Regions from separate parts of the Desulfosporosinus paludis genome, predicted to be linked through region 4. Evidence: riboswitches for the same ligand, from Rfam matches in the RefSeq annotation. Region 4 holds a riboswitch; each other region holds the start of a gene.
What was found. Region 4 has a riboswitch for cyclic di-GMP ahead of VZF35_RS15210 (methyl-accepting chemotaxis protein). Riboswitches for the same ligand answer to the same signal wherever they lie in the genome.
Positions count from the first base shown of each region.

Region 1: it holds a riboswitch for cyclic di-GMP, as region 4 does, so the genes downstream of both, VZF35_RS05405 (OFA family MFS transporter) here and VZF35_RS15210 (methyl-accepting chemotaxis protein) in region 4, are expected to answer to the same signal.
Region 2: it holds a riboswitch for cyclic di-GMP, as region 4 does, so the genes downstream of both, VZF35_RS17695 (YitT family protein) here and VZF35_RS15210 (methyl-accepting chemotaxis protein) in region 4, are expected to answer to the same signal.
Region 3: it holds a riboswitch for cyclic di-GMP, as region 4 does, so the genes downstream of both, VZF35_RS10580 (sodium:proton antiporter) here and VZF35_RS15210 (methyl-accepting chemotaxis protein) in region 4, are expected to answer to the same signal.

Region 1 covers NZ_CP144211.1:1,054,212-1,059,914, reverse strand. Annotated here, with positions in the region: gene VZF35_RS05415 (heavy metal translocating P-type ATPase) at 1-445, shown strand, start outside; gene VZF35_RS05410 (glycine zipper domain-containing protein) at 516-920, opposite strand; cyclic di-GMP riboswitch class I at 1,143-1,225, shown strand; gene VZF35_RS05405 (OFA family MFS transporter) at 1,443-2,660, shown strand; gene VZF35_RS05400 (methyl-accepting chemotaxis protein) at 2,812-4,599, shown strand; gene VZF35_RS05395 (hypothetical protein) at 4,693-5,070, shown strand; gene ligD (DNA ligase D) at 5,391-5,703, shown strand, end outside.
Region 2 covers NZ_CP144211.1:3,554,478-3,560,180, forward strand. Annotated here, with positions in the region: gene VZF35_RS17680 (ABC-F family ATP-binding cassette domain-containing protein) at 1-488, shown strand, start outside; gene VZF35_RS17685 (hypothetical protein) at 538-693, shown strand; gene VZF35_RS17690 (ABC-F family ATP-binding cassette domain-containing protein) at 712-2,268, shown strand; cyclic di-GMP riboswitch class I at 2,337-2,423, shown strand; gene VZF35_RS17695 (YitT family protein) at 2,682-3,542, shown strand; gene VZF35_RS17700 (hypothetical protein) at 3,575-3,865, opposite strand; gene VZF35_RS17705 (Nramp family divalent metal transporter) at 4,108-5,454, opposite strand; gene VZF35_RS17710 (metal-dependent transcriptional regulator) at 5,699-5,703, shown strand, end outside.
Region 3 covers NZ_CP144211.1:2,092,298-2,098,000, forward strand. Annotated here, with positions in the region: gene VZF35_RS10570 (IS1182 family transposase) at 1-292, opposite strand, end outside; gene VZF35_RS10575 (manganese catalase family protein) at 429-1,238, opposite strand; cyclic di-GMP riboswitch class I at 1,430-1,544, shown strand; gene VZF35_RS10580 (sodium:proton antiporter) at 1,643-2,917, shown strand; gene amrS (AmmeMemoRadiSam system radical SAM enzyme) at 2,932-3,885, opposite strand; gene amrA (AmmeMemoRadiSam system protein A) at 3,878-5,140, opposite strand; gene VZF35_RS10595 (methyl-accepting chemotaxis protein) at 5,274-5,703, opposite strand, start outside.
Region 4 covers NZ_CP144211.1:3,017,737-3,023,439, reverse strand. Annotated here, with positions in the region: gene VZF35_RS15230 (hypothetical protein) at 1-164, opposite strand, end outside; tRNA gene VZF35_RS15225 (tRNA-Gly) at 317-391, opposite strand; tRNA gene VZF35_RS15220 (tRNA-Phe) at 489-564, opposite strand; tRNA gene VZF35_RS15215 (tRNA-Glu) at 571-646, opposite strand; gene VZF35_RS15210 (methyl-accepting chemotaxis protein) at 866-2,635, opposite strand; cyclic di-GMP riboswitch class I at 2,722-2,806, opposite strand; tRNA gene VZF35_RS15205 (tRNA-Lys) at 2,976-3,051, opposite strand; gene VZF35_RS15200 (adenylosuccinate synthase) at 3,145-4,428, opposite strand; gene purB (adenylosuccinate lyase) at 4,493-5,703, opposite strand, start outside.

The DNA.
Region 1 (5,703 bases), 2.0 Mb from region 4:
AGAAGTTGCGGAAATAATAGCAAATCAATTAGGAATTACAGAATTTTATAGTAAAATGAATCCTAGTCAGAAAGCTGAATTTATTAAAGATCTTAAGAAGCAAGGGTATAGAGTAGCTATGCTGGGGGACGGGATTGACGATGCACTAGCTATGTCCGAAGCAAGTGTTGGAATATCTTGGGGTAAAAAAGGAGCAGATTCTGCGGCAAAAGTTGCGGGAATCGTAATAACTACTCAGAATCCTCAGGTGCTTGTAGATGCATTTCTCTTAGCTCAAAAAACGAAAGAAGTAGCGAAGCAAAACATCAATTATGCTATTGGATTAAATGTGTTAGGTTTAGGTCTTGGTGCCGGTGGCTTGATTAACCATGTTAGTGCTGCGTTTCTTGGTGAAATTGGAACAATCGTTACGGTATTCAATACAAGTTATCAAAGGTGGTTTTAAAAGCCAAAGAGGATCCCAGTGGGATCCTCTTGCTACTTTTTCATAGTTTATAAAGTAAGATTTAAGTTAGTTAGTCTTTTGGTTGATTTTTCTGAGTATCGTTATTCATTTCACTGCCAACAGAAGCTCCCGTAACACTACCTAAACCTCCACCGATGGCTGCGCCGGCTGGTCCAGCCATTCCCCCGATTGAAGCACCGATAGCCCCACCTGCTCCTGCCCCAACGATAGTGCTACTGTTTAAATTGCCCTTTTGGGCCTTAGCTTGAGCTACTACGTCTTCCCAACCTTCTTTAGCATTTGAGGCTAAAGCGGCAGTTCCTTCCGTAATTGATACTACTCCTTTTGCTGTAGCTAATGCAACACCGCGCAAAACACTTTTCATTGCTGGTGCTAATACAACGACTGCTGTACCGGCGAGGACTAAACCCAAAAATGAAGATTCTCCAACTGCTTCCGATATACCTTTAAACAAAAGAATTCAACTCCTTTCTTATAAGAAAGTATTTGAAACGTAAATTTCTATTGTATTATTTGTGGTTACCATAAAAATAATTCAAGACTTATTTAAATAAACCAAGAACAGCAAAGGACCAAGGCATAAGCTCAATTCTCTTAATTAAAGGTTAACCATATCTTTACATTGGTTGCCTATTTTCTTAACGATAGGTTGCTATAATTGGATTGAATAAAATATAAACGATAAAGGCAAACTTGGTGAAAGCCAAGGACGCAAAGCCACGGGTCTTCCAGATTACTGAAGACAGCCGGGTTACCGACAAACTACTTTGTTTTTGCAAAGCCTTTATCGCCATTCCTGTGTGGATGGCGATTTCTGTTATAGCAGGGGGAATAAAATTCGAGCGGAGGATGCTCACATGGTTCATTTCAATCTATTCTAAAACGCAATAGGGCCGGAAATTATCTTTTTATGGTGTGAAAAGATGTTTTGAACAATCGAAATGATCGCTTAAAAAATTGAAAGGGGATAAAGGCAATGAAAAATAAGTCCATGCATCGATGGACAATCTTATTAGGTACAGTAATTGCCCAATTGGGGTTGGGATCAATCTTTACGTGGAGTCTATTTAATCAGCCATTAGTGGATAAATATGGTTGGCGACTAAGTGAAGTAGCAATTACGTTTTCAATTACGAGTTTTGCATTAGCTTTCGCTACCTTAGCTGCAGGAAGAGTTCAAGATAATCTAGGGGTTAGAAAACTTGTATCAATTGCAGGTTTATTATTAGGAATTGGTTTAATTGCAACATCTAGAGTAACGTCACTTTCTACTTTATATATAACGGCCGGTATTATAGTCGGTGCTGCTGACGGCATTGCTTACATTACTTTGATTTCTAATTGTATCAAGTGGTTTCCAGAGAAGAAGGGTCTTATATCAGGTATTTCAAACGGGGCATATGGAATCGGCAGCATAATTTTTAACTATGTACTCGAATCTTTGATTAATTATAAGGGAGTTTCTGAAGCATTTTTATATTGGGGAATAATAGCTATGGTTTTGATTCTTGCAGGTGCTCAATTATTAAAGGACGCACCAGTGGTAACTTCGAGTGTTAAGAGTGGTTCAGATCATGAATTTTCTGTAGTAGAAATGATAAAGACGAAGGAAGCTTATACTTTATTTATTGTGTTTTTCACAGCATGCATGAGCGGTCTCTACCTAATTGGGATTGTTAAGGATATAGGTGTCCAATTGGCTGGACTTAATCCGACTGTAGCTGCGAATGCTGTAGCTATGGTAGCGATATTTAATACTACTGGGAGAATCTTACTAGGGGCTTTATCTGATAAAGTAGGCAGACTAAAAGTAGTAATTTTCACACTTTCATTAACAATGATTGCAGTATTCGCTTTAAGTTTTGTGCATTTGAACTTTGAAATTTTCTCTATCTGTGTCATCTTAATTGCTTTTAGCTTTGGAGGAAACATAACCTTATTTCCTCCTATTATTGGTGAATTTTTTGGTTTAAATAAGCAAATGAAAAATTATGGCATCATATATCAGGGCTTTGGATTTGGAGCACTTTCAGGGTTGTTTATAGCAGCAGTAACCGGAGGATTAAGGCCTACATTTCTAGTTATAGGCGGATTAACTTTAGTTTCAATAATTCTTGTTTCGATGATTAAACCTCCAAAACATACTATAAATGTTATAGACGTTAAGGGGTGTTATAATTCATCGCTCTCCTAAATTTATAATTTTACTAACTTTAATATTACATACTCGATTAAATGATGGGCTAGGAAAGAAATAAAGGTAATAGGAGATGAGTATCAAGAGATAGGAAAATAAAAACTATAACTTAGCCGAATTATGGCTAGAAAAAGAAGGAGAGGGACAATTGTTAAGAAAAGTAAAGCTTAACCGGAGTATCTTAATCCTAATTATTGTGTATGCCTTAGTTGCGGTTTTAGTAGGAACAATAAACATCTTAAGTATTGAAGATAATAGTCAAAAAAGTATCGATCTTTATACGAAAACTCTGAATGAAAGTTATGACCAAAAGCTTCGCTCTGTCACCCAACAAGCTATTAGCACTTTAAATGGAATATATCAGCAAGAACAGCAAGGTAGCCTTACTGAAGCACAGGCCAAACAACTGGCGGTCAACGTTATGACAAGCATGCGCTACGGCGATGACGGGCAAGGATATTATTGGGGAGATACAATTGATGGTACTTGCGTTTTTCATGGTACAAACCAATCGCTGGTTGGAACTAACCGGAATAATTCGAAAGATTCCAAAGGCAACTACTATATTCAAGAGATCCGCAAAGCTGCTCTTAATGGTGGAGGTTATATTAACTATTGGTTTCCAAAAGCAGATCCCAAAGATACGATACAATATCCTAAAAGGGGTTATGCACTAGAATTTAAGCCTTGGCAATGGGTTATTGGCACAGGTAATTATATTGATGATATTCAAAAAACAGTATCTCAGCGTCAAGCCATAGTGGACCATGAAAATAGAATTGGCATTACATATTCTCTCGTAGGCACGCTTTTGATAATATTGGTATCTATCGTTTTTTCTCTAATTATTAATCGAAAGCTTACTAACCAGTTAACACCTATGGCTGAAGCAGCAACACAAGTCGCTGAAGGGAAGCTTAAAACTCCAGAAGTTATCGCTAATGGCAACGATGCCATCGGGCATTTAGGCAAATCTATAAATGTTATGACTAGGAACTTGCGAGAAATAGTCGATAAAGTGATGTCATCTTCAAACAAAGTTGCTTCAACGGCAAATGAACTGAGCATTGGAGCGGAACAGTCGGCTCAAGCATCTAGTCAAATTTCTTCTGCAATTGTTGAGGTCTTTTCCGGGAATGAAAAACAGCTAAATATAGTGGATAATACGAGAAATGTAGTCAATAAAATGAAAGATGGAATCACTAAGATGCTTGATTTTCCCAAAGAAGTAGTAAATACAGCTGATAAAGCTGCAGAATCGGCTCTTAGAGGGAGCAATGTTATCGATAAAACGATTGACCAAATGAATAATATCGAAAAAACTGTTGCCATCTCTGCTGAAGCAATCGAAAACTTAGGTGAACAATCGAAAGAAATAAGTCAAATTGTTGATGTAATCTCGAGCATTGCATCTCAAACAAATTTATTAGCTCTTAATGCAGCTATAGAAGCCGCACGAGCTGGAGATCAAGGCAAAGGGTTTGCAGTAGTGGCTGATGAAGTAAGAGCGCTTGCTGAACAATCCAGCCTCGCAGCCAAACAAATAGCCGATTTAATATCGTTAATTAATAGCAATACTCAAAAAGCCGTAACGACTATGAATAAAGGAATTCATGAAGTTTCAATTGGTACGGAAGTTGTACTTAGTGCCGGTATAACATTTAAAGAAATAAATGATTTAGTTAATACTGTTTCGGCACAGATAAGGGAAATCTATGGCGAGATTCAGCAAACGTCCTTGGGAAGCAATCAAATTGTAGAAGCTATTCATGATCTTGACGTGGTTAGCCAAACAATTGTCGATCAGACACAGGCTGTATCCTCTTCAACACAAGAACAGTCGGCCTCGATCGAACAAATTGCCGCCGGCAGTAAAATTCTTTTTGACATGGCCCAGGAACTTCAATCTGCTGTATCAAAATTTCAGATTCAATGAGCTGGGGGATGATAATCTGTTTTGTGGCCAGGTATCTAGCATTTATGGCGTTTTTGAGAAGTTGAATAACTTTATAACGAGGAGCTAATTAAAATGAAAAAAATTTACTTGTTTCTTCTTTTAGTAGTCATAGCTGTACCAACATCTATACTGTCATTTAAGGCAGGATATAGTAATTCCGCAAAAGCAATGGTAGACGTATTTGAAACCTCGAAAGCCATTGTAGCGGCTCAATTGCCTAAAGATAGTAACCCTAAATTCTCTTACTTAACAGATAGTCATGTGAAAAGTTTAGGTGACGGGAAATATGAGGTTGACAGTTATGTGGATTATTTAAATAATGCAAAACATGCTAATCATATTCAATATTCTATGACACTACATTGGGACGGACAAAAGTATGATCTGGTGAATTTAACTTCGGAATCCACCCTGCCCCTTAAATATGCAGGAACTCCTATTAATTCTTGAACGCACTAACCTACTCCACTTGGTCTTCGAAGCAAAAAGCACCTCAAATTCGAGGTGCTTTTTGCTTTGCAACAGGCAGTTACATCTGACAGAAAGCGCACGGAAAACGACCGGATACTTGTAATTCAATTGGAAACAATAGCTCTGAAGTGTTTTCACAATGATATCGTGTAAATCGGTCGTAACTCTTGGCATACTGATCCCGAGCGCGATCCCGACCACGATCTACCCAGCCACGGAGGATAAAAGGTGACCGACCTCATGGTGGCTCAAAGTCAGCGTGGAGAAGGCCAAAAAAGAGAAGGAACCGGGGTAATTGTATGACTGCAAAACTCAACGAGTACAACCAAAAAAGGAATTTTGCCAGAACCCTGGAACCGGAAGGGAGAACAGAAATGGCCCAAGAGGGCCTGAGGTATGTTGTCCAGCACCACATAGCCCGCAGAGATCATTACGATTTCCGTCTGGAATGGGACGGAGCTCTCTTAAGCTGGGCAGTGCCTAAAGGCCCTTCCTACGATACCCGAGACAAGAGGCTCGCCATTCGGGTGGAGGAGCATCCTTTGGAATACAGGAACTTTGAGGGGACGATTCCCAAAGGGGAATATGGCGGCGGAGTCGTCATGCTCTGGG
Region 2 (5,703 bases), 540 kb from region 4:
TCGATCGCGTAACGGATAAGATCTTCTCGTTTGAAGGAGCGGGTTCTATTCGTTCCTATGTAGGGAATTATTCTGACTATCGAGAGCAAGTGTACGCGGCAGTTCAGAACGAAATGCAGGCTGCTCGGCAAGAAGCGCTGCGAGCGACGTTTACAAAATCAACAAAGAATGGAAACAGTGCCACTGACCGTACTACGACCAACGATGGTCAAGAAGATAAGCATGAGTCGGAACGCAAAAAAGAACGTCCGCTAAAGATGACATTTAAAGAACAACAGGATTTTGCCCAAATCGATGCTCAGATAGCTCAGGCCGAAAGGGAATTGGAACAGAATCTTCAAATGATGAATGAGGCGGGCAGTGATTTTGGAAAACTAAATGAGTTAGCGAAACTTCAACAGGATTTAGAATGCAAATTAGACGAGCTAATCGAGAGGTGGACATATCTTAATGAGTTAGCCGAAAAAATTGCTCAGAATAAGGGATAAGTAATCGAGATATTGGCACTAAATAAAGCTCAATTTTGGAGGTTGACGTATGAATGAGAAAAGTTTAGAAGCAATGAAAAAAGTTGTTGCTGAGAAAAAGCTCAAGAGCTCCCAACAGGGCGGACCGATCAAGGCCACGCAGAAGATCGGGGAAAAGAGAAAAGGCATTAAACGACGCAAAGTCGGAGGCATGTTTGATAAGTAAGGAGAGAAGATACGGTCAATGAGCATACTTAATGTTGAAAACGTGAGTCATGGTTTCGGTGGGCGCAAGATTTTGGAAGAAGTTAGTTTTCGCTTATTGAAAGGGGAACATGTAGGTCTCGTGGGGGCCAATGGAGAAGGAAAGTCTACTTTTTTGGATATCATCACGGGGAAATTAATGCCGGATAAAGGGAAAGTGGAATGGTCCAATCGAGTTACTGTCGGATATCTAGATCAACACACAGTTTTAAGCAAAGGGAAGACAATTCGAGATGTTCTCAAGGAAGCTTTTCAAGGAATGTTTAATTTGGAAGCCGAGATCATGACTTTATATGAGCGCATGGGCAGTGTTTCCGAAACAGAAATGGACAAACTTTTAGAGGATGTTGGGGAGATTCAGAGCATTTTAGAACACAATGGGTTTTATACGCTCGATGCCAAAATAGAAGAGGTCGCCAATGGATTAGGTTTGGGGGAAATCGGTCTTGATAAAGAGGTAACGGACTTAAGCGGAGGACAGCGAACGAAGGTTTTGCTTACAAAGCTTTTGCTTCAGAGCCCAAGCATCTTGATTTTGGACGAGCCGACAAATTTCTTGGATGTGGAGCACATAGAGTGGTTAAAACGCTATCTTATTAACTATGAAAATGCCTTTATTCTTGTTTCCCATGATGTCCCATTCTTAAACGATGTGATCAATGTCATTTATCATGTGGAAAACGCTAATTTGACTCGCTACACTGGAAACTATGAACAATTCATGCAGCTCGCCGAAACGCGCAAGCAACAGGAGATTAAGGCTTATGATAAGCAGCAAAAAGAAGTTGATCGCTTAGAGGATTTTATCGCTCGAAATAAAGCAAGGATTTCAACGACAGGCCGAGCAAAGAGTCGTCAGAAACAGTTAGATAAGATGGATTTACTGGAAAGACCCAAGGAAAAGATCACTCCGACGTTTAAGTTCCGAGAAGCGCGGGCGGCTGGAAAGGTAATTTTCGAAGCGAGAGAGATTGTTCTGGGTTATGACGAGCCCCTAACTCGGCCTTTGGATTTAACTCTTGAACGAGGTCAGAAGGTTGCGATTCGCGGGGTTAATGGTCTGGGGAAATCCACGCTTCTCAAGACGCTTCTTGGCTACATCGAACCGATTTCTGGGGTAGTTGAACTTGGAGATTACCTCTATCCAGGTTATTTCGAGCAAGAGTCGAGCCGAAAGAATGAGAAGACGGCTCTAGAGGAAGTTTGGGATGAATATCCCAGCATGGCGAATGCTGAAGTTCGGGGCGCCTTAGCTAGGTGTGGTTTAACCAGCGAGCATATTGCCAGCAAAATGATGGTGTTGAGTGGGGGAGAAAACGCTAAAGTCCGCTTATGCAAACTGATGCTCAAAGACGTGAATTGGCTGGTCCTGGATGAGCCAACCAATCATCTGGATGTTGAGGCTAAAGCAGAGCTGAAGAAAGCGATCATTAACTATAGAGGGACTGTGCTTGTCGTTTCCCACGAACCTGAATTTTATGAGGATTGGGTGACGGATGTTTGGAACTTGGAAGAGTGGACTACAAAGATAGTCTGATTAGTGACTCAATCCGTCAAAGCTGCTGCTAAGCTCAAGGATAACTCAGCTCCTCTGCCAGCGAATTCAAGACGTAGTAGCAAACTTGCTGAAAAGTAAGGACGCAAAGCCATGAGCCTAAGGTGTGGCTACACTATGACAGTCTGGTTGCCAAAGTATGAAACCCTTCAGATACGGTTTTAGCTGTGGCATTTGATGTCACAGCTTTTTGTATTTTTTAATCTTTGGATACCAGTCATGGACAAGCGGCTGCTATAGAAGAAATTACAGCAAGTATTGAGGAAATTACTTCAATGTCAGAGGAATTAGCAATATTGCCAAGATGTTATAGTTTTAGTAAGCTTGATAATAACTGGGTATTTATGTATAATTCAGGTTGCCTAGGTCTTTGGCAGTATACAAGGGGGAGTTGCATGACACGAAAAAGAAACAAATTGGTTAACATTTTCAAAAAGTATGCTTTCCTGCTTATTGGATCCATACTTGCAGCAATCGCTCTGGAGATATTTCTAGTCCCCAACGACATCGTTGATGGGGGTATCACGGGAATTTCTATTATGGCCAGCCACTTGACAAAGCTGCCTCTGGGAGCCTATATTTTTACTCTTAATATCCCTTTTTTAGTTTTAGGTTACTATCAGATTGGAAAGACATTTGTTTTGTCTACCTTGTTTTCAATCACGACACTTTCAATAGGAGTTAGTATCTTACAGCCGGTACCAGGATTAACGAATGATATTTTACTTGCCGCAGTATTCGGCGGTATCATCCTCGGCATTGGAGTAGGATTGGTTGTCCGATATGGAGGCTCTCTCGATGGAACAGAAATTGTAGCAATTGTTGTTTCGAAACAGACCGGGTTTTCAGTTGGTGAGGTTGTCATGTTTTTTAACATCTTCATCCTGAGCAGCGCTGGATTATTATTCGGTTGGGATAGAGCTATGTATTCCCTAATAGCCTATTTTGTCGCCTTCAAAGTAATTGACTTAACGATTCAAGGATTGGATGAATCTAAAGCTGTTATGATTGTTTCAGAAAAACCCGATGAAATTTCATCAGCACTGCTGGCTCGTTTAGGCAGAGGGGTAACTTTCTTAGAAGGTAAAGGCGGGTATTCCGGACAAGCAAAAGGCGTAGTATATTCTGTGATTACCCGTTTAGAGATCGCTAAACTGAAGTCAATTATTGATGAGATAGATGAAGATGCCTTTGTCACGATTCATGATGTTCATGATGTAATTGGCGGAAAACTAAAGAAAAAGGCGATACACTAACTGTATCTCGTATATAATGTTTGGAGTTCAAATTAATAATTCGGATTGCTCCAAAACTTTACAAACTCTATCAAGTGTTTTCCTTCATCCGTAAGTATTTTCCCTTTTCCATGACACTCTTTACAAATAAAAAACATGGGTTCAAGTGGTTGACCTTGCCCTGCATTGTCGTCGACAATTTTTAGTTTTTGAGAATCTACGGTCCGAGACAAACCCTTAAGGCCATTGTGCATATCCCAGTACGGTAACCATGCGGGGTTATCGATCCTGCCAAGTCCAGAACATTTTGGGCATGGTCTGTCAAGTGCATTAAGGTCAATCATTTATCCTACCTCCTGCATAAATTGAATATTCTTCATATTCCTCCTAATACTTCTTTTTCCTGCTTATTTTAGAAATAATAGGTATTAATGATACGAAAGGCCTATCTTATTAGGTCTAAAGCCCTATACAAAGAACTTTGCCCTGAAAATTTAACAAATTACAAAAGCTGGAATCATCTATACAAGCCAAATAGGACGTGCTGCTCCAGCTTTTGTAATTCTGTTTTAAATTTAATTTAAGATTAATTACTCAACAAAGGTATTTTCCCGCCTAACGTTTGATAGATGAGTAAAAGGTTAAGAAACAAGATCAAAATTGCACAAATAATCGAGGAAACGGTTATCCATCGTTTATTAACCAGGACTCCCATAATGTCTTTGCGTTTTGTAAAGTAAATTAAGGTTATAACTGGAATGGGCAAAACGATGCTCAATACCACTTGACTAATGACTAATGTCATAGTGGGGTCAACACCTAATGCCACAATGACAACTGTTGGCAGCATGGTAATAATACGCCTTGCCCAAACCGGTATGGAGAACCCTACGAATCCCTGCATAATCACTTGGCCAGCCATCGTACCGACCACAGAACTTGAAATTCCTGAGAACAACAGCGAAATCAAGAAAACACTTGCTGCTGCCGTCCCAAGGATAGGAGTTAGTGTCTTATAGGCAGATTGAATGTCTGCAACACTGCTATGTCCTGTTGTATGGAATGCTGCTGCAGCCATATACATCATGGCAAGATTGATCAATCCTGCAAAACCCAAGGCAATGAAAACTTCTTTCGTATTAAATTTTTGAAGTTTAATTTTATCGTTATCATTACGAGGGACAATCCTGTTTTGAGTTAACCCAGAGTGCAAATAGATTGCATGGGGCATCACGGTTGCTCCAATAACGCCGACAGCGAGCATAATGCTGTCACTGTTGCCAAGCCAGGGCACAACACTATGATAAGCAATCTGAGCAAAGTCAGGGTGAGAAAGAAACGTTTCTATTAGATAGCATGCCCCGATTAAGAGGGAAAAGCCTGCAATAAATTTCTCCAAAGGTCGGAAGCCAAAGCGATCCAGCATAAGTATGAAATAAGTAGTCAAGCCGGTTAAAATTGTGGCATAAAGCATTGGAATGCCAAATAATAAATTCAGCGCCAGTGATGCACCCAAAAATTCTGCAAGATCCGTCGCCATAGCAGCTAATTCAGAGATCCCCCACATGGTAAGTGAAGTCCATCTGGAAAAGTGTGCTCTGCAAAGCTCCGGTAGGTTTTTGCCGGTGGCAATCCCCAGTTTGGCAGACATGTTTTGCAGGAGCATCGCCATCATGTTGGCGAGTACTGCAACCCACAGCATATTGTAGCCAAATTCCGAACCGCTTGAAATATTAGTGGCAAAATTTCCTGGATCCATGTAAGCGATGGAAGCAACGAAAGCGGGGCCCAAAAACGGGAGCAACGCCCGTATTCCCTTGCTTTTGCCTGCGATCGCGGCTCGGCAAGCCTCTACTGTTTTGTTCGTGTTTAAGTTTAGAGGTATCGATACGTTAGGGGCAACATTTTGATGGATATTCAGCCCATTACTCATTTTGTTTTCCTCCCTTTATTTGAATAGCGGTATCTACTTTCTGCGTGACTTTTTATAAGCAATAATCTTCTTTAGTGTGTAAACAGTACTTTATGGGAAACCAAATCTTAGTTCGGTAAGCTGTCAAGATAGACAATAAACCGAATATAATTAAGTAGCGACTTGATTTAACGAGCAGATAAACATCACTTCCTTTAGGTCGGCAGCTTTATCATTGGGCGTATTTAAAGAAGGGAGCGCTAAATTGCT
Region 3 (5,703 bases), 930 kb from region 4:
TGAAGTTAATGTCTCTTTTACAAGCAACTTCAATCTTGCGGCTTGAGTAAATGTTGTTCATATAGGCATAGGCTACTACTTTGAACAGGATTTTGGGTTCGACTACAGGTTTTCTTCCAGTGGAAGAGTAGGCCTGATACAACGCTTCGTAATTCAATCCCTCCAAAATGTGGCTTAGCAGTCGAACTGAGTCATCCTCCGGTATTAACACATCAAAATTAAATGGTAGAACTAATTGATAGTGTCCACTTAATTCAGTATAATTTTTAGAGTGTAATTTGGTTGTTAGCATAACTCAAATTATACGACAACTGCGGGTTCTTTGGGACCTGCAGTTTTGTTTCTAGTAGGAAAAAAGGGGCGTTGCTTACGAACTATTTTAGTTCGTTTTGCAACGCCCCCCCGTTTTATTAACAAGAGTAACGATTTCAATGTTTTGGTTGCTGAGGTGGCTGAGGTTGAGAATACTGAGGATTGTTGCGTGTGTGATCCATGTAACCCGGAGCAACTTCCCGCTGCCCGGCAGAGTTCGGATCTTTGCCGTATTGGGCCGGCCCTCCATATTTTTCATTAGGATTTTCCTCATAAGAAAACTCATTTCCTTGATTCCAAGGACCACGGCTGTCTCCCTGACCTGTAGACATATTCATGTATTTCTTGGAGAAATCGGAATCCCTGAAGTCTTTGTTGACTCCGGTTCCCGTTAAAGTATTGATCGCCTGCATAAACGAGAAGTTATGAGATTCCTCTCTGCTTAGAAGGAAGCGAATCATGTCTTTAACCCCGGCATCATCTGTTTGTTGTAAAAGCCGTTCATAAATGAGCTTAGCTCTTAATTCTGCACCGGCATTTGCGGAAAGATCCGTATAGATGTCCCCCGTAGAGTTGACGAAATTAGATGTCCAAGGTACGCCCGCTGAGTTCACCAAGAGGGGGCCGCCTCCGAGTAAGGCCATATGATTGGCAGCAAAATCCTTAGGGATACTGTCCACCGGCCCGATCAACATCCCCAAGGCCTCTCCTACCATTTCTAAATGGCTTAATTCTTCGGCTGCAATGTCTTGCAGCAAATCTCGAATTTTTGGATCATTACATCCTAAACTCTGTGAGAAATACTGCATGGCTGCTTTAAGTTCGCCATTGCCTCCCCCGAATTGCTCCAACAATAAAACAGCGAAGCGAGGATCTGGTCGATCAACATGTACCGTATATTCCATATCTTTGACATGTTTAAACATTGAGCCATTGCCTCCTTATTTCAGTAGATTAAATTCATCTCCTCAATTTTTATTATTAGATCAAAGCCAGAATTTTATCCGAATATTAATGGATTGATTACAGCCCATCCTTCTTACAAACTTGACGTTGTAAGACTCTTCCTGGTATACTAGCAATGTTTCATGTTCAAAACAAATTTGATAAGATGTTGTTTCGGTTGGGGTAAACTTCGCGAAAGCGGAGGACGCTAAAGCTATGGATCTAAGGTTTAAGGCAGAACGTTATTCTTACGCTTTGCGTTACGCTAAGATCGCCAGGCTACAAGCTAAACTTCTCTGGGGAGAGTTGTTATTATTAACGGCTCTCCTTTTTTATTTGCCAATTGAGCTTGAAATTATCGGCTCTGATTTATGGAGGGTTGAAAATGTTTCTTTGGATTGCAGTAAGTATTTTCATAGTTAGTTATTTCTTTATCGTCACTGAAAAATTCCCGCGAGCAGTGACCGCAATGTTTGGTGCCTCATTGATGATCATCTTGGGGATTCTTACTCAAGATAAGGCCATCGAACACATCGATTGGAATACCTTAGGGTTGCTGGTTGGCATGATGCTGATCGTTGATCTTACTCGCCGCTCGGGTGTTTTTTCCTTTCTGGCTATCTGGGTTAGTAAAAAAGTTAAAGGGAACCCCATGTTGCTAATGCTCGCCATCTCTTTGCTCACTGCTCTTTTATCGGCACTTTTAGACAACGTTACTACAGTTTTACTGATTGTCCCCATAACTTTGTCAATTGCAGACCAATTAGAGGTCGACCCCATTCCTTTCCTTTTCAGCCAAATCCTCATGAGCAATATAGGAGGAACAGCAACTTTAATTGGAGACCCGCCTAATATTATGATTGCCGGACAAAGCGGTCTGAGTTTCATGGATTTTATCCTCAATCTTGGTCCGGTAATCACCATCATTTTAATCGTTACTTTATTCCTGTTTTACCTCATGTATCGCCGCAAGTTGATCACTAGAGATGAATTAAAAATTAAACTCTTGGCCCAAAACGAATGGGACCAGATTAAAGACTTTGCCTTACTCAAAAAAAGCCTTGCCGTACTATGTTTAGTAATTTTGTCTTTTTCTTTCCATTCTATCCTCCACCTGGAAACTGCGACCATCGCTCTCAGCGGAGCGATGCTTTTAATGATCTGGACCCGCGAAGAACCAGAAGATATATTCTTAGCGATTGAATGGCCTACGCTCTTTTTCTTTACTGGTTTGTTCATCCTTGTCGGGGGACTTGTTGAAGTCGGAGTTCTTGACCGTTTGGCAGAGTGGAGTATGAGCTTGACCAAAGGAGATCCGCTCTTCTCGGCGCTTTTAATTCTCTGTATATCCGCACTGCTTTCCTCATTCCTTGACAATATCCCCTACGTGGCAACAATGATTCCCCTGATCCAGAAACTTGCTTTGCTCAGTCAGCTTACTCCAGCTGAAACCCAACCCCTCTGGTGGGCCTTAGCCCTAGGTGCCTGTCTCGGTGGAAACGGCACCTTAGTCGGAGCCTCGGCGAATCTCATCGTCGCTGGAATTGCCGAAAAGAACGGACTTAAAATACGCTACAGCCAATTCTTTAAAGTAGGTTTTCCTTTAATGGTACTTTCAGTTTTAATTTCGGCCTCATATCTAATCATTCGTTATTTTTAGAGCTTACTGTTTCATTAGAATTTTCCAGAAATTCCTTCACCACACTTTGGGCAACACCCCTGGTTCAAGCGGTTAACTATAACAGGCTCGCGCTGAATCACAACTTCACCGCAATGCGGACAAAACGTTGTGCTCCCACCCCTGACATTTCCAAGGTAAACATAGGGAAGCCATTCCTTGGCGATTTCGCCTAAACGATCTAGAGTCTTTCGCTCTGTCGGTGGAACCGAGAGACGATAAGCCGGATGGTAACGACTCAGATGCCAAGCCAAGGGGATGTTCAGATTATGCAGCCATCGTGACAATTCAGTGAACTCTTCAGGATCATCATTGGCCCCAGGAATGACCAAAGTCGTAATTTCCAGATGAACGCGCCCAGCTATGCGCTCAACATTATCCAATACCCAGGACAATTTTCCCCCACAATAATTCTGATAAAACTCCTCCGAAAACCCCTTTATATCGATATTGACTGCATCAAGCCAAGGAATCAATTCTTCAATAAAACTCGGAGACATCGTTCCATTGCTGACCAGAACTACCTTTCCCCCTTGGGCACGAACGAGAGGAGCTGTGTCTCTAATCATCTCAAACCACATACTTGGTTCTGAATAAGTAAAGCATAAACCCAATGAATTTCTAGCCTGGAAAGCGAGTTCAGCAGGGCTCACTTTTCTTCCTGCTTGGCGTTTCTGGGATATTTCGTGATTCTGACAAAACGAGCAACTTAAATTACACCCAAAGCCCCCCACGGAAAAAACCCAAGAACCCGGGTAAAAATGATAAAGAGGCTTCTTCTCAATCGGATCCAAATTCCAGGCCGCTACTTCCCCATAGGTTAGAGATATAATCTCCCCTCCCCGATTTTCTCGGGTATGGCACTTACCGGATTGCCCCTGCTCTAATTGACAATGTTGGGGGCAAAGAAGACAACTGGTACGGAACGATTCATCTTTCATCTCACTCATAATGCCGCACAACCTCGAAGCGCCAAAGGTCTGCATCATCCCCTGATGGAATCCCGGCTTTCTGTTTGGCAATACTAATTTGTTCAGAGACAGTATCGACACCTTCCAAATGCGGAAGTAAAAGTCCACTTCTTCCGCCCTTTCGCACAACAACGCCGTATCGCCATGGGTCTAACTCTTCCGGCCCTGAAATTTTCTCGAGTTCTCCCAAGACATCCACGGTAAAACACAACGTCTCCAAATCCTCGATCTCAACCGGCCAAAAACGTGGATCTTCTGTTCCCGCTGCTATCGCGTTATGCTGGATTTCTAACGCTAAATTCGTTTGCCATGGCTCAGTTGTTCCAATACAACCACGTAGTTCCCCATGTTGTTTCAAGGTAACAAAACATCCCCGCCGCTCAAAAAACTCTGATGTCTTGGAGAAATCCCCCGGTCCTAATTTCTTATGCTGCAAATGCGCCTGTAAACACTGCCTCGCCCACAGTGGCAAGGGCGACGAATGATATAAATCAGCCACTAAATACCCCACACCAAACGGCCCTTCATAAGAAAGTACCTCTGGGGCTCCTTCTTTAGCTGCCAGCGCTAAGCGTAAGCTTCGGTACCCACATTCTGCTGCATTTTCCACTAGGTCGATGGGCAAATGGCTCAGTTTTCTTACATCACGTTGAAGATTCTTGTACACAGCTTGGTCAAATTTTAGGCCAGCAGGATCGTAACCGTATGGCCCGTCTTCTTTTAAGCGATGAGATAGATCACCGCTGGCAACAAGCGCAGTACGTATCGGCATTTTTTCTAAAATTTGTCCTATCTGAGCTCCATATTCTTCAGGGTGTTCCAGAGGCATTCCCACGAGAACAATCTTTCCCTTCCATCCCGCTTCTTGCAGAAAGTAAAGCGGTACGAGTGATCCGTGGTCGATTGATTCGCGAATGGGTACAACCCTGTCAAGGTATTTTTGAAACTGTGTCGTTATTGCTAGATCGTTTATCCATGCAAACGTTAATGACCTTACCCCAAATTGAGCAAAATTCCCTGTGAGCTTTTCTTCCGTAAAGAGTGTTATTCCCTCCTTAGTAAGTGGTGCATGAGGGGACACCAAAATAATAGTCTCAATATTTGCCTGGACTAACCGACGGGCTATCTCACGATAAGCTTCCAGAGTCACTTGACATTTTTGTACTTCTTGGCCTCCAATTTCCGGTACAACAATTGGTGGATGCGGAACAAAAACTGTGTATACTAAACTCATGAGCCTAAACCTCCCTTTTGGCATACTCGATATGAATAGTTTACCCTGTTCCTGTGCCAAAATCCAAAAAGCAAAGCAAAACGCGCCGAGTCTCAAACTTTGGCGCGTTTTTGGTCTTTAACTTGCTAAGGCTCTAACTTTTAAATTTATCAATTGCCTGGTGCAACTCAGCAGCCAATTTTGATAAGTTTTGACTGGCAATCGCTATTTCAGTCATGGAGGCGGCTTGTTCTTCAGAAGCCGCAGAAACTTGCTCGGTGCTAGCAGCATTTTCCTCCGCGATAGAAGCTAGGCTTTTCAAGATGGCGGTAATCTGCTCCTTTTTCCGTTCCATATCTTGACCTGAGCTATTTAACCTGACAATAATTGCTTTTGTTTCCTCAATTGCTTCAGCGATTCCTGAAAAACGTTCATCGGTTATGATGACACTTTCTTCTTGTTTTTTAGCAATTACTGAACTTATTTTGATAATTTCAACAGCATTTTGAGAATTAACCTGTAACTCCTTAACGATTTTATCGATTTCCCGAGTTGAACCGCTCGACTTTTCTGCCAGCTTCCTA
Region 4 (5,703 bases):
CCCCACCCAGAGTACTTTTTGAAGAAATGCCCGAGATGCCATTCGTAGTCTTTAATTGTTCGTGATGATACTCCTTGAGTCATTTTAAAAGTTAGAAAATCTTTAATACATTCTTTCCAATTAGTATACTGCGGTTCCATTTTAATCTTTAATAACCTAGCCATTTAAATCCCTCCAATAAAAATTTGGAAGGAAAGACTTGATCCTCGGCCTAGTCAAAATTTACCTGTCCAATGCTCACGTAGGGGCCTCGGCTTAACCAAAAAAGGGGTTCAGAATTCCTTTTAGGAAACCCTGAACCCCTTGATATCTCATATGGAGCGGACGACGAGATTCGAACTCGCGATCCTCGGCTTGGGAAGCCAATGCTCTACCGCTGAGCCACGTCCGCATTTAGAACATTCTACTCGAAATAAACAAAGAATTTTTATCTTCTAAATTGACTATAAACGAGCTTCGGTCATTCGTCAAGACCTAACAAAATAAAGTGGTGCCTCAGGACGGAATCGAACCGCCGACACGAGGATTTTCAGTCCTCTGCTCTACCGACTGAGCTACCGAGGCAAATAGTGGTGACCCGTACGGGATTCGAACCCGTGTAACCGCCGTGAAAGGGCGATGTCTTAGACCGCTTGACCAACGGGCCTTCTTTCCTTGCGTGGAGCCAAAGTCTTGTATTGACCAAACCTCGCTCACAGATATGAATTTTACAGGAAAGCTTGATTGGTGTCAAGTACTCTTACGAGAAGTTATTTTTTATGACTTACCCTATTATTTAAATCGAGCTCACTCGCTTGTGAGGTCCATCTATTGGTTGTAGGCTCATAAGTTCATGCTTAAAACCAATGTATATCCGTTAGGAAATTTAAATATTGAACTTGCTCAAGGCTGCTTGCAATTCATCGGCCATTGTAGCTAAGACTTTGCTCGATGAAGCGATCTCTTGAACGGAGGCTGATTGTTCTTCTGTCGCCGCAGACACTGTCTGGGTTTGATCTGTGATATCCCGACTTGTCTCAAAGACCTCGTTCACTGAGGCAACTATTCGTTCATTGCCCTTCGCCATTTGTTCGATCTCTTGAGAAATTTCTTCAACCTGTGAGGAAACATCGTAAATTAAAGCTGAAATCTCGCTAAAGGCCCTTCCGGCTGTTTCGGCGACTTCAGTGCCTAGTTTAACCTGATGGGTTCCTTCGTTGATCGATAAGACAGCGTCCTGCGTATCCTTTTGGATCTCATGAATTAAGGCTGCTATCTGTTGGGAAGCTTCTTGGGATTGTTCGGCCAGCTTACGAACTTCATCAGCAACCACTGCAAATCCTCTTCCTTGATCCCCCGCACGAGCAGCCTCAATTGCGGCATTTAGGGCAAGAAGGTTTGTTTGGGCAGCAATTCCGGATATAGTATCGACAATCTGTCCGATCTCTTTGGAACGCTCTCCTAAATTCTTGACTACTTCTGCGGATCCAGTCACGGTTTGGTCAATCGTCATCATCTGTTGAATTGTTTTTTCGATAGCCGAACTCCCTTCAGCAGCTGAATTGGCCGTTTTTTCAGACGAATGAACAACAATCTTGGCATTTTCCACCATTTGCTGAATTCCAGCCGACATTTGTTCTACAATGGCAGAGGTTTCGTTCATGGCATTTAGCTGTTTATCCGCTCCTTTGGAAACCTCCATGATAGCCACAGCCACTTGGTTGGACGCTTGGGCGGATTGTTCCGCTCCAGCACTGAGCTCTTGAGAGGATGAGGCAACATGAGATGCGGACGCAGACACATGCTGCACCAGTTGGATCAAGTTTTCGGCCATCGTTCTGAATGCCCTGCCCAGCTGGCCTAATTCGTCTTTAGAGGTATTATCGAACTTCTTAATATTCAGATTACCATTGGCAATTTCTTCGGCATTTTCCGCCACTGCTATAATCTGCTTCGAAATATTATTACTTAACAAGGTTCCTAACACTAAAGAAATTCCAAAGGCTAGGATCAGAGACAGAATAGTATAGGTAACACTACGTTGTCCTTTTTGCCGAATTTCTTGTTGTTTAGCCAGCACTAGCTTATCCATATCATCGACCCAATTGCCTGTGCCAATCACCCAATTATAGGGTTGAAACAGCAAGGTGTAACTTCTTTTAGGCAGGGGTTCCTTCTCATTTGGCTTGGCAAAGGTATAATCTGTATACCCTCCACCCGACTTCTTACCATTGGAGATAAATTCTTGAACAAATAATTTGCCATTGCTATCCTTAGAGTTAAAGCGGGATTTGCCTTCAGATTCTGTTCTTCCGAGAAGTACTACATTTATTCCATCCGTTGTGTCAATCCAAAAGTAGTTTTCCTGGTCGTAACGCAAGTTCCTGACGAGATCTGCGGCCTTCGTTTTAGCTTCTTCAGGAGTAAGCTCTCCCTTTTGCTGCCTGTTGTATGTATCTTGTACTAAACTATAGGCCGTTTGGACTTCCAGCTTAACATTCCGGTCAAACTGTTCATATAAAGTCGTCCGATATTCGGCAATGTTGGCTTGTTCCGACGTAATAACAGTATAAATATTATACCCCCCAAGAATGAGTCCCATAACAAACGTCGTAATCACTAATAGGAGAAGAATCCGATACTTGATTTTCGTCAAAATCTTACAACCTCCTTAAATATTAGTATAGATTTGATTACAAAAACAAAATCGCCATTCCAGACAGGCATGGCGAAGAAACCTTGGTTGGTAACTCGGCCATCATCATCCTTTCATGGAAGATCCGTAGTTTTGCGTCCCCAGCTTTCGCTGGGTTTGCCTTTTTCAAAACTTTTTTATTCATTTTTCTGAAAGAGGATTTTTTGAGTATCTGCAAACCATGAAGCGAATCATCTTATGTAATCATTTATTAAAAAAGGCGTAACTAAACATACAAACAAACATTTGCTGTCCAATTACGCCTTTATCGCAACACTAAAACTGTAATTCTTTTGAAGAATGGTGAGCCATCCGCGACTCGAACGCGGGACACCCTGATTAAAAGTCAGGTGCTCTACCGACTGAGCTAATGGCTCCAAATGTCTGCCTTCGGGTTTAAATATTACAGGAAAGCGATAAATGTGTCAAGATTCTTTTTTTTACAACATAAACTATCTTTCATAACTTATCTAAAAAATCGTTCCTCGTACAATAGTTTGTTCCCGGCCTGGACCAACGGCAACTAAGGTCGCAGGAACACCCGTCAGCTCTTCAATCCGCCGAATATAATTTTGCGCTGCTTGAGGCAGTTCCTCAAACTTACGTACATGCGTCAAATCTTCTTGCCAGCCTGGCAATTCTTCATAGACTGGCTGACAAAGTTTAAAGATCTTTTGACTTTGGGGGAATTCATAGATGACTTCCCCATCAACCCGATAACCGACACAGATTTTTAAGGTTTTAAGCCCTGTAAGGACATCCAGTTTTGTTACTGCAAAATCAGAAATTCCACTGACACGTGCTGCATAACGAGCAATTACTGCATCAAGCCAACCACAGCGACGAGGCCTTCCTGTTGTTGTACCAAATTCATGTCCGTTAGTACGCATTTCTTCCCCGGTCGCATCTAGAAGCTCTGTTGGGAAGGGTCCTTCTCCTACGCGAGTAGTATAGGCTTTAATAACTCCAACGACCCGGTTAATGCGTGTTGGTCCAACGCCTGCACCGACGCACGCCCCCCCGGCAATCGGACTAGAGGATGTAACGTACGGATAAGTCCCATGATCGATGTCCAACAATGTCCCCTGCGCACCTTCAAAAAGCACTTTTTCCCCAGCCTGAATGCACTCGTCGATTGCCAAGGAGCTATCTGCAACCATTGAGCGAAGCTTTTCGGCATACCCTAAGTAGGTTTCATAAATATCTTCAAATTTCAAAGCTTCCTTACCATAGACCTTGACGATAAGGTTATTCTTTTCTGTCAAATTGCGGCGGAGTTTCTCTGCAAACTCCTCCTTGTCGAGGAGGTCGATGACACGAACGCCGACGCGCGAAGCTTTATCCATATAGGCCGGCCCAATGCCTCGCTTAGTGGTGCCGATTTTATTATCCCCACGGGCCTCTTCTTCCAAGCCGTCAAGGACCAAATGATAGGGCATGATCACTTGGGCGTTACTGCTGATCAGCAGCTTACCCGTTTTGATTCCTCGTTTTTCCAAATAACTTAACTCCTCAAGCAAGACCTTGGGATCAATTACAACACCATTGCCGATAACACAAGTTTTATCCTGATAGAGAATTCCCGAGGGAATAAGGTGCAGCTTAAATTCCTCTCCATTGGCCACGACGGTATGCCCGGCATTATTGCCGCCCTGATATCGAACAACCATATTCGCCTTTTCCGCCAAAAAGTCTGTGATTTTACCTTTTCCTTCGTCTCCCCATTGAGAGCCAATTAAAACAACAGCAGCCATTAATGATTCCTCCCATCTCTCGATCAAACATCCCTAAAATGTAAATTTCCCAAATTGAGACATTCTACTCTAAACCCATCCGTTTATAAATATCATCCACATGCTGGAGATGATAGCTCAAGTCAAAAAGACCTTTAAAATCCTCTTGGGATAGATAGTTTGTAATTCGCGGATCTGCAGAAACAACCTCTATAAAATCTTGCCCTTGCTCCCAGGCTTGGAAAGCATCCTGCTGAACCCAAGCATAGGCTTCTTCGCGCATACAACCATGCTCCACGAGAGCCAGGAGCACTCGCTGGGATGAGGTTAACCCATAGGTTTTTTGCAAATTACGTTTCATTTGCTCCTCACGAATCGTCAAGCCTGAGATGATACGGGTCATCTGCCTCAACATATGGTCTAAAAGCAAGCAGCTATCCGGCAGGATGATCCGCTCCACAGAACTATGGGTCATGTCTCGTTCGTGCCAAAGAGCAATGTTCTCCATTGCGGCTAGAGCATTGCCTCGCAGTAACCTTGACATTCCGCTCACCTGTTCGCAGACAATCGGATTGCGTTTATGGGGCATAGCTGAAGAGCCCTTTTGCCCTTTGGCAAATGGTTCTTCTACCTCAAGGATATCTGTGCGTTGCAGATTGCGAATTTCCGTAGCGATCTTTTCCAAAGAACCGCCTATGAGTGCAAGCGTCGTCATGAAATGAGCATGCCGATCACGCTGCAGGATTTGATTGCTGACTAAAGCCGTTGTCAATCCCAAGTAATTGCAAACCGCTTCTTCCACCTCCGGTGACACATTGGCATAGGTTCCAACCGCACCTGATATCTTACCGACGCTCACAGAAGAGATCGCTTGATCAAGGCGTTCCTCTTGGCGATCCAGTTCAGCAATCCACAAAGCCAGTTTCAAACCAAACGTCAAAGGTTCAGCATGAATGCCGTGTGTCCGACCAACCATGACCGTGTATTTGCTTTCCACAGCCCTCTTGACCAAGGCCTCGCGCAAAGCACGAAGATCCCTCTTCAACAAATGACCAGAATCCCGCAAGACAAGGCTTAGGGCGGTATCTTTCACATCCGACGAGGTTAAACCAAGATGCAGGTATTTCCCTGCCTCTCCTATTTCCTCTACAACTGCTTGTAAAAAGGCAATAAGATCATGCCTGACGATCTTTTCAATTTCTAGGACTCGCTTAGGGTTAACCTTCGCTGAACGTCTGATTTCCTCCATAGCCTCTTGAGGAATCTCCCCACGCGCTGTCATGACTTCAGCGACCG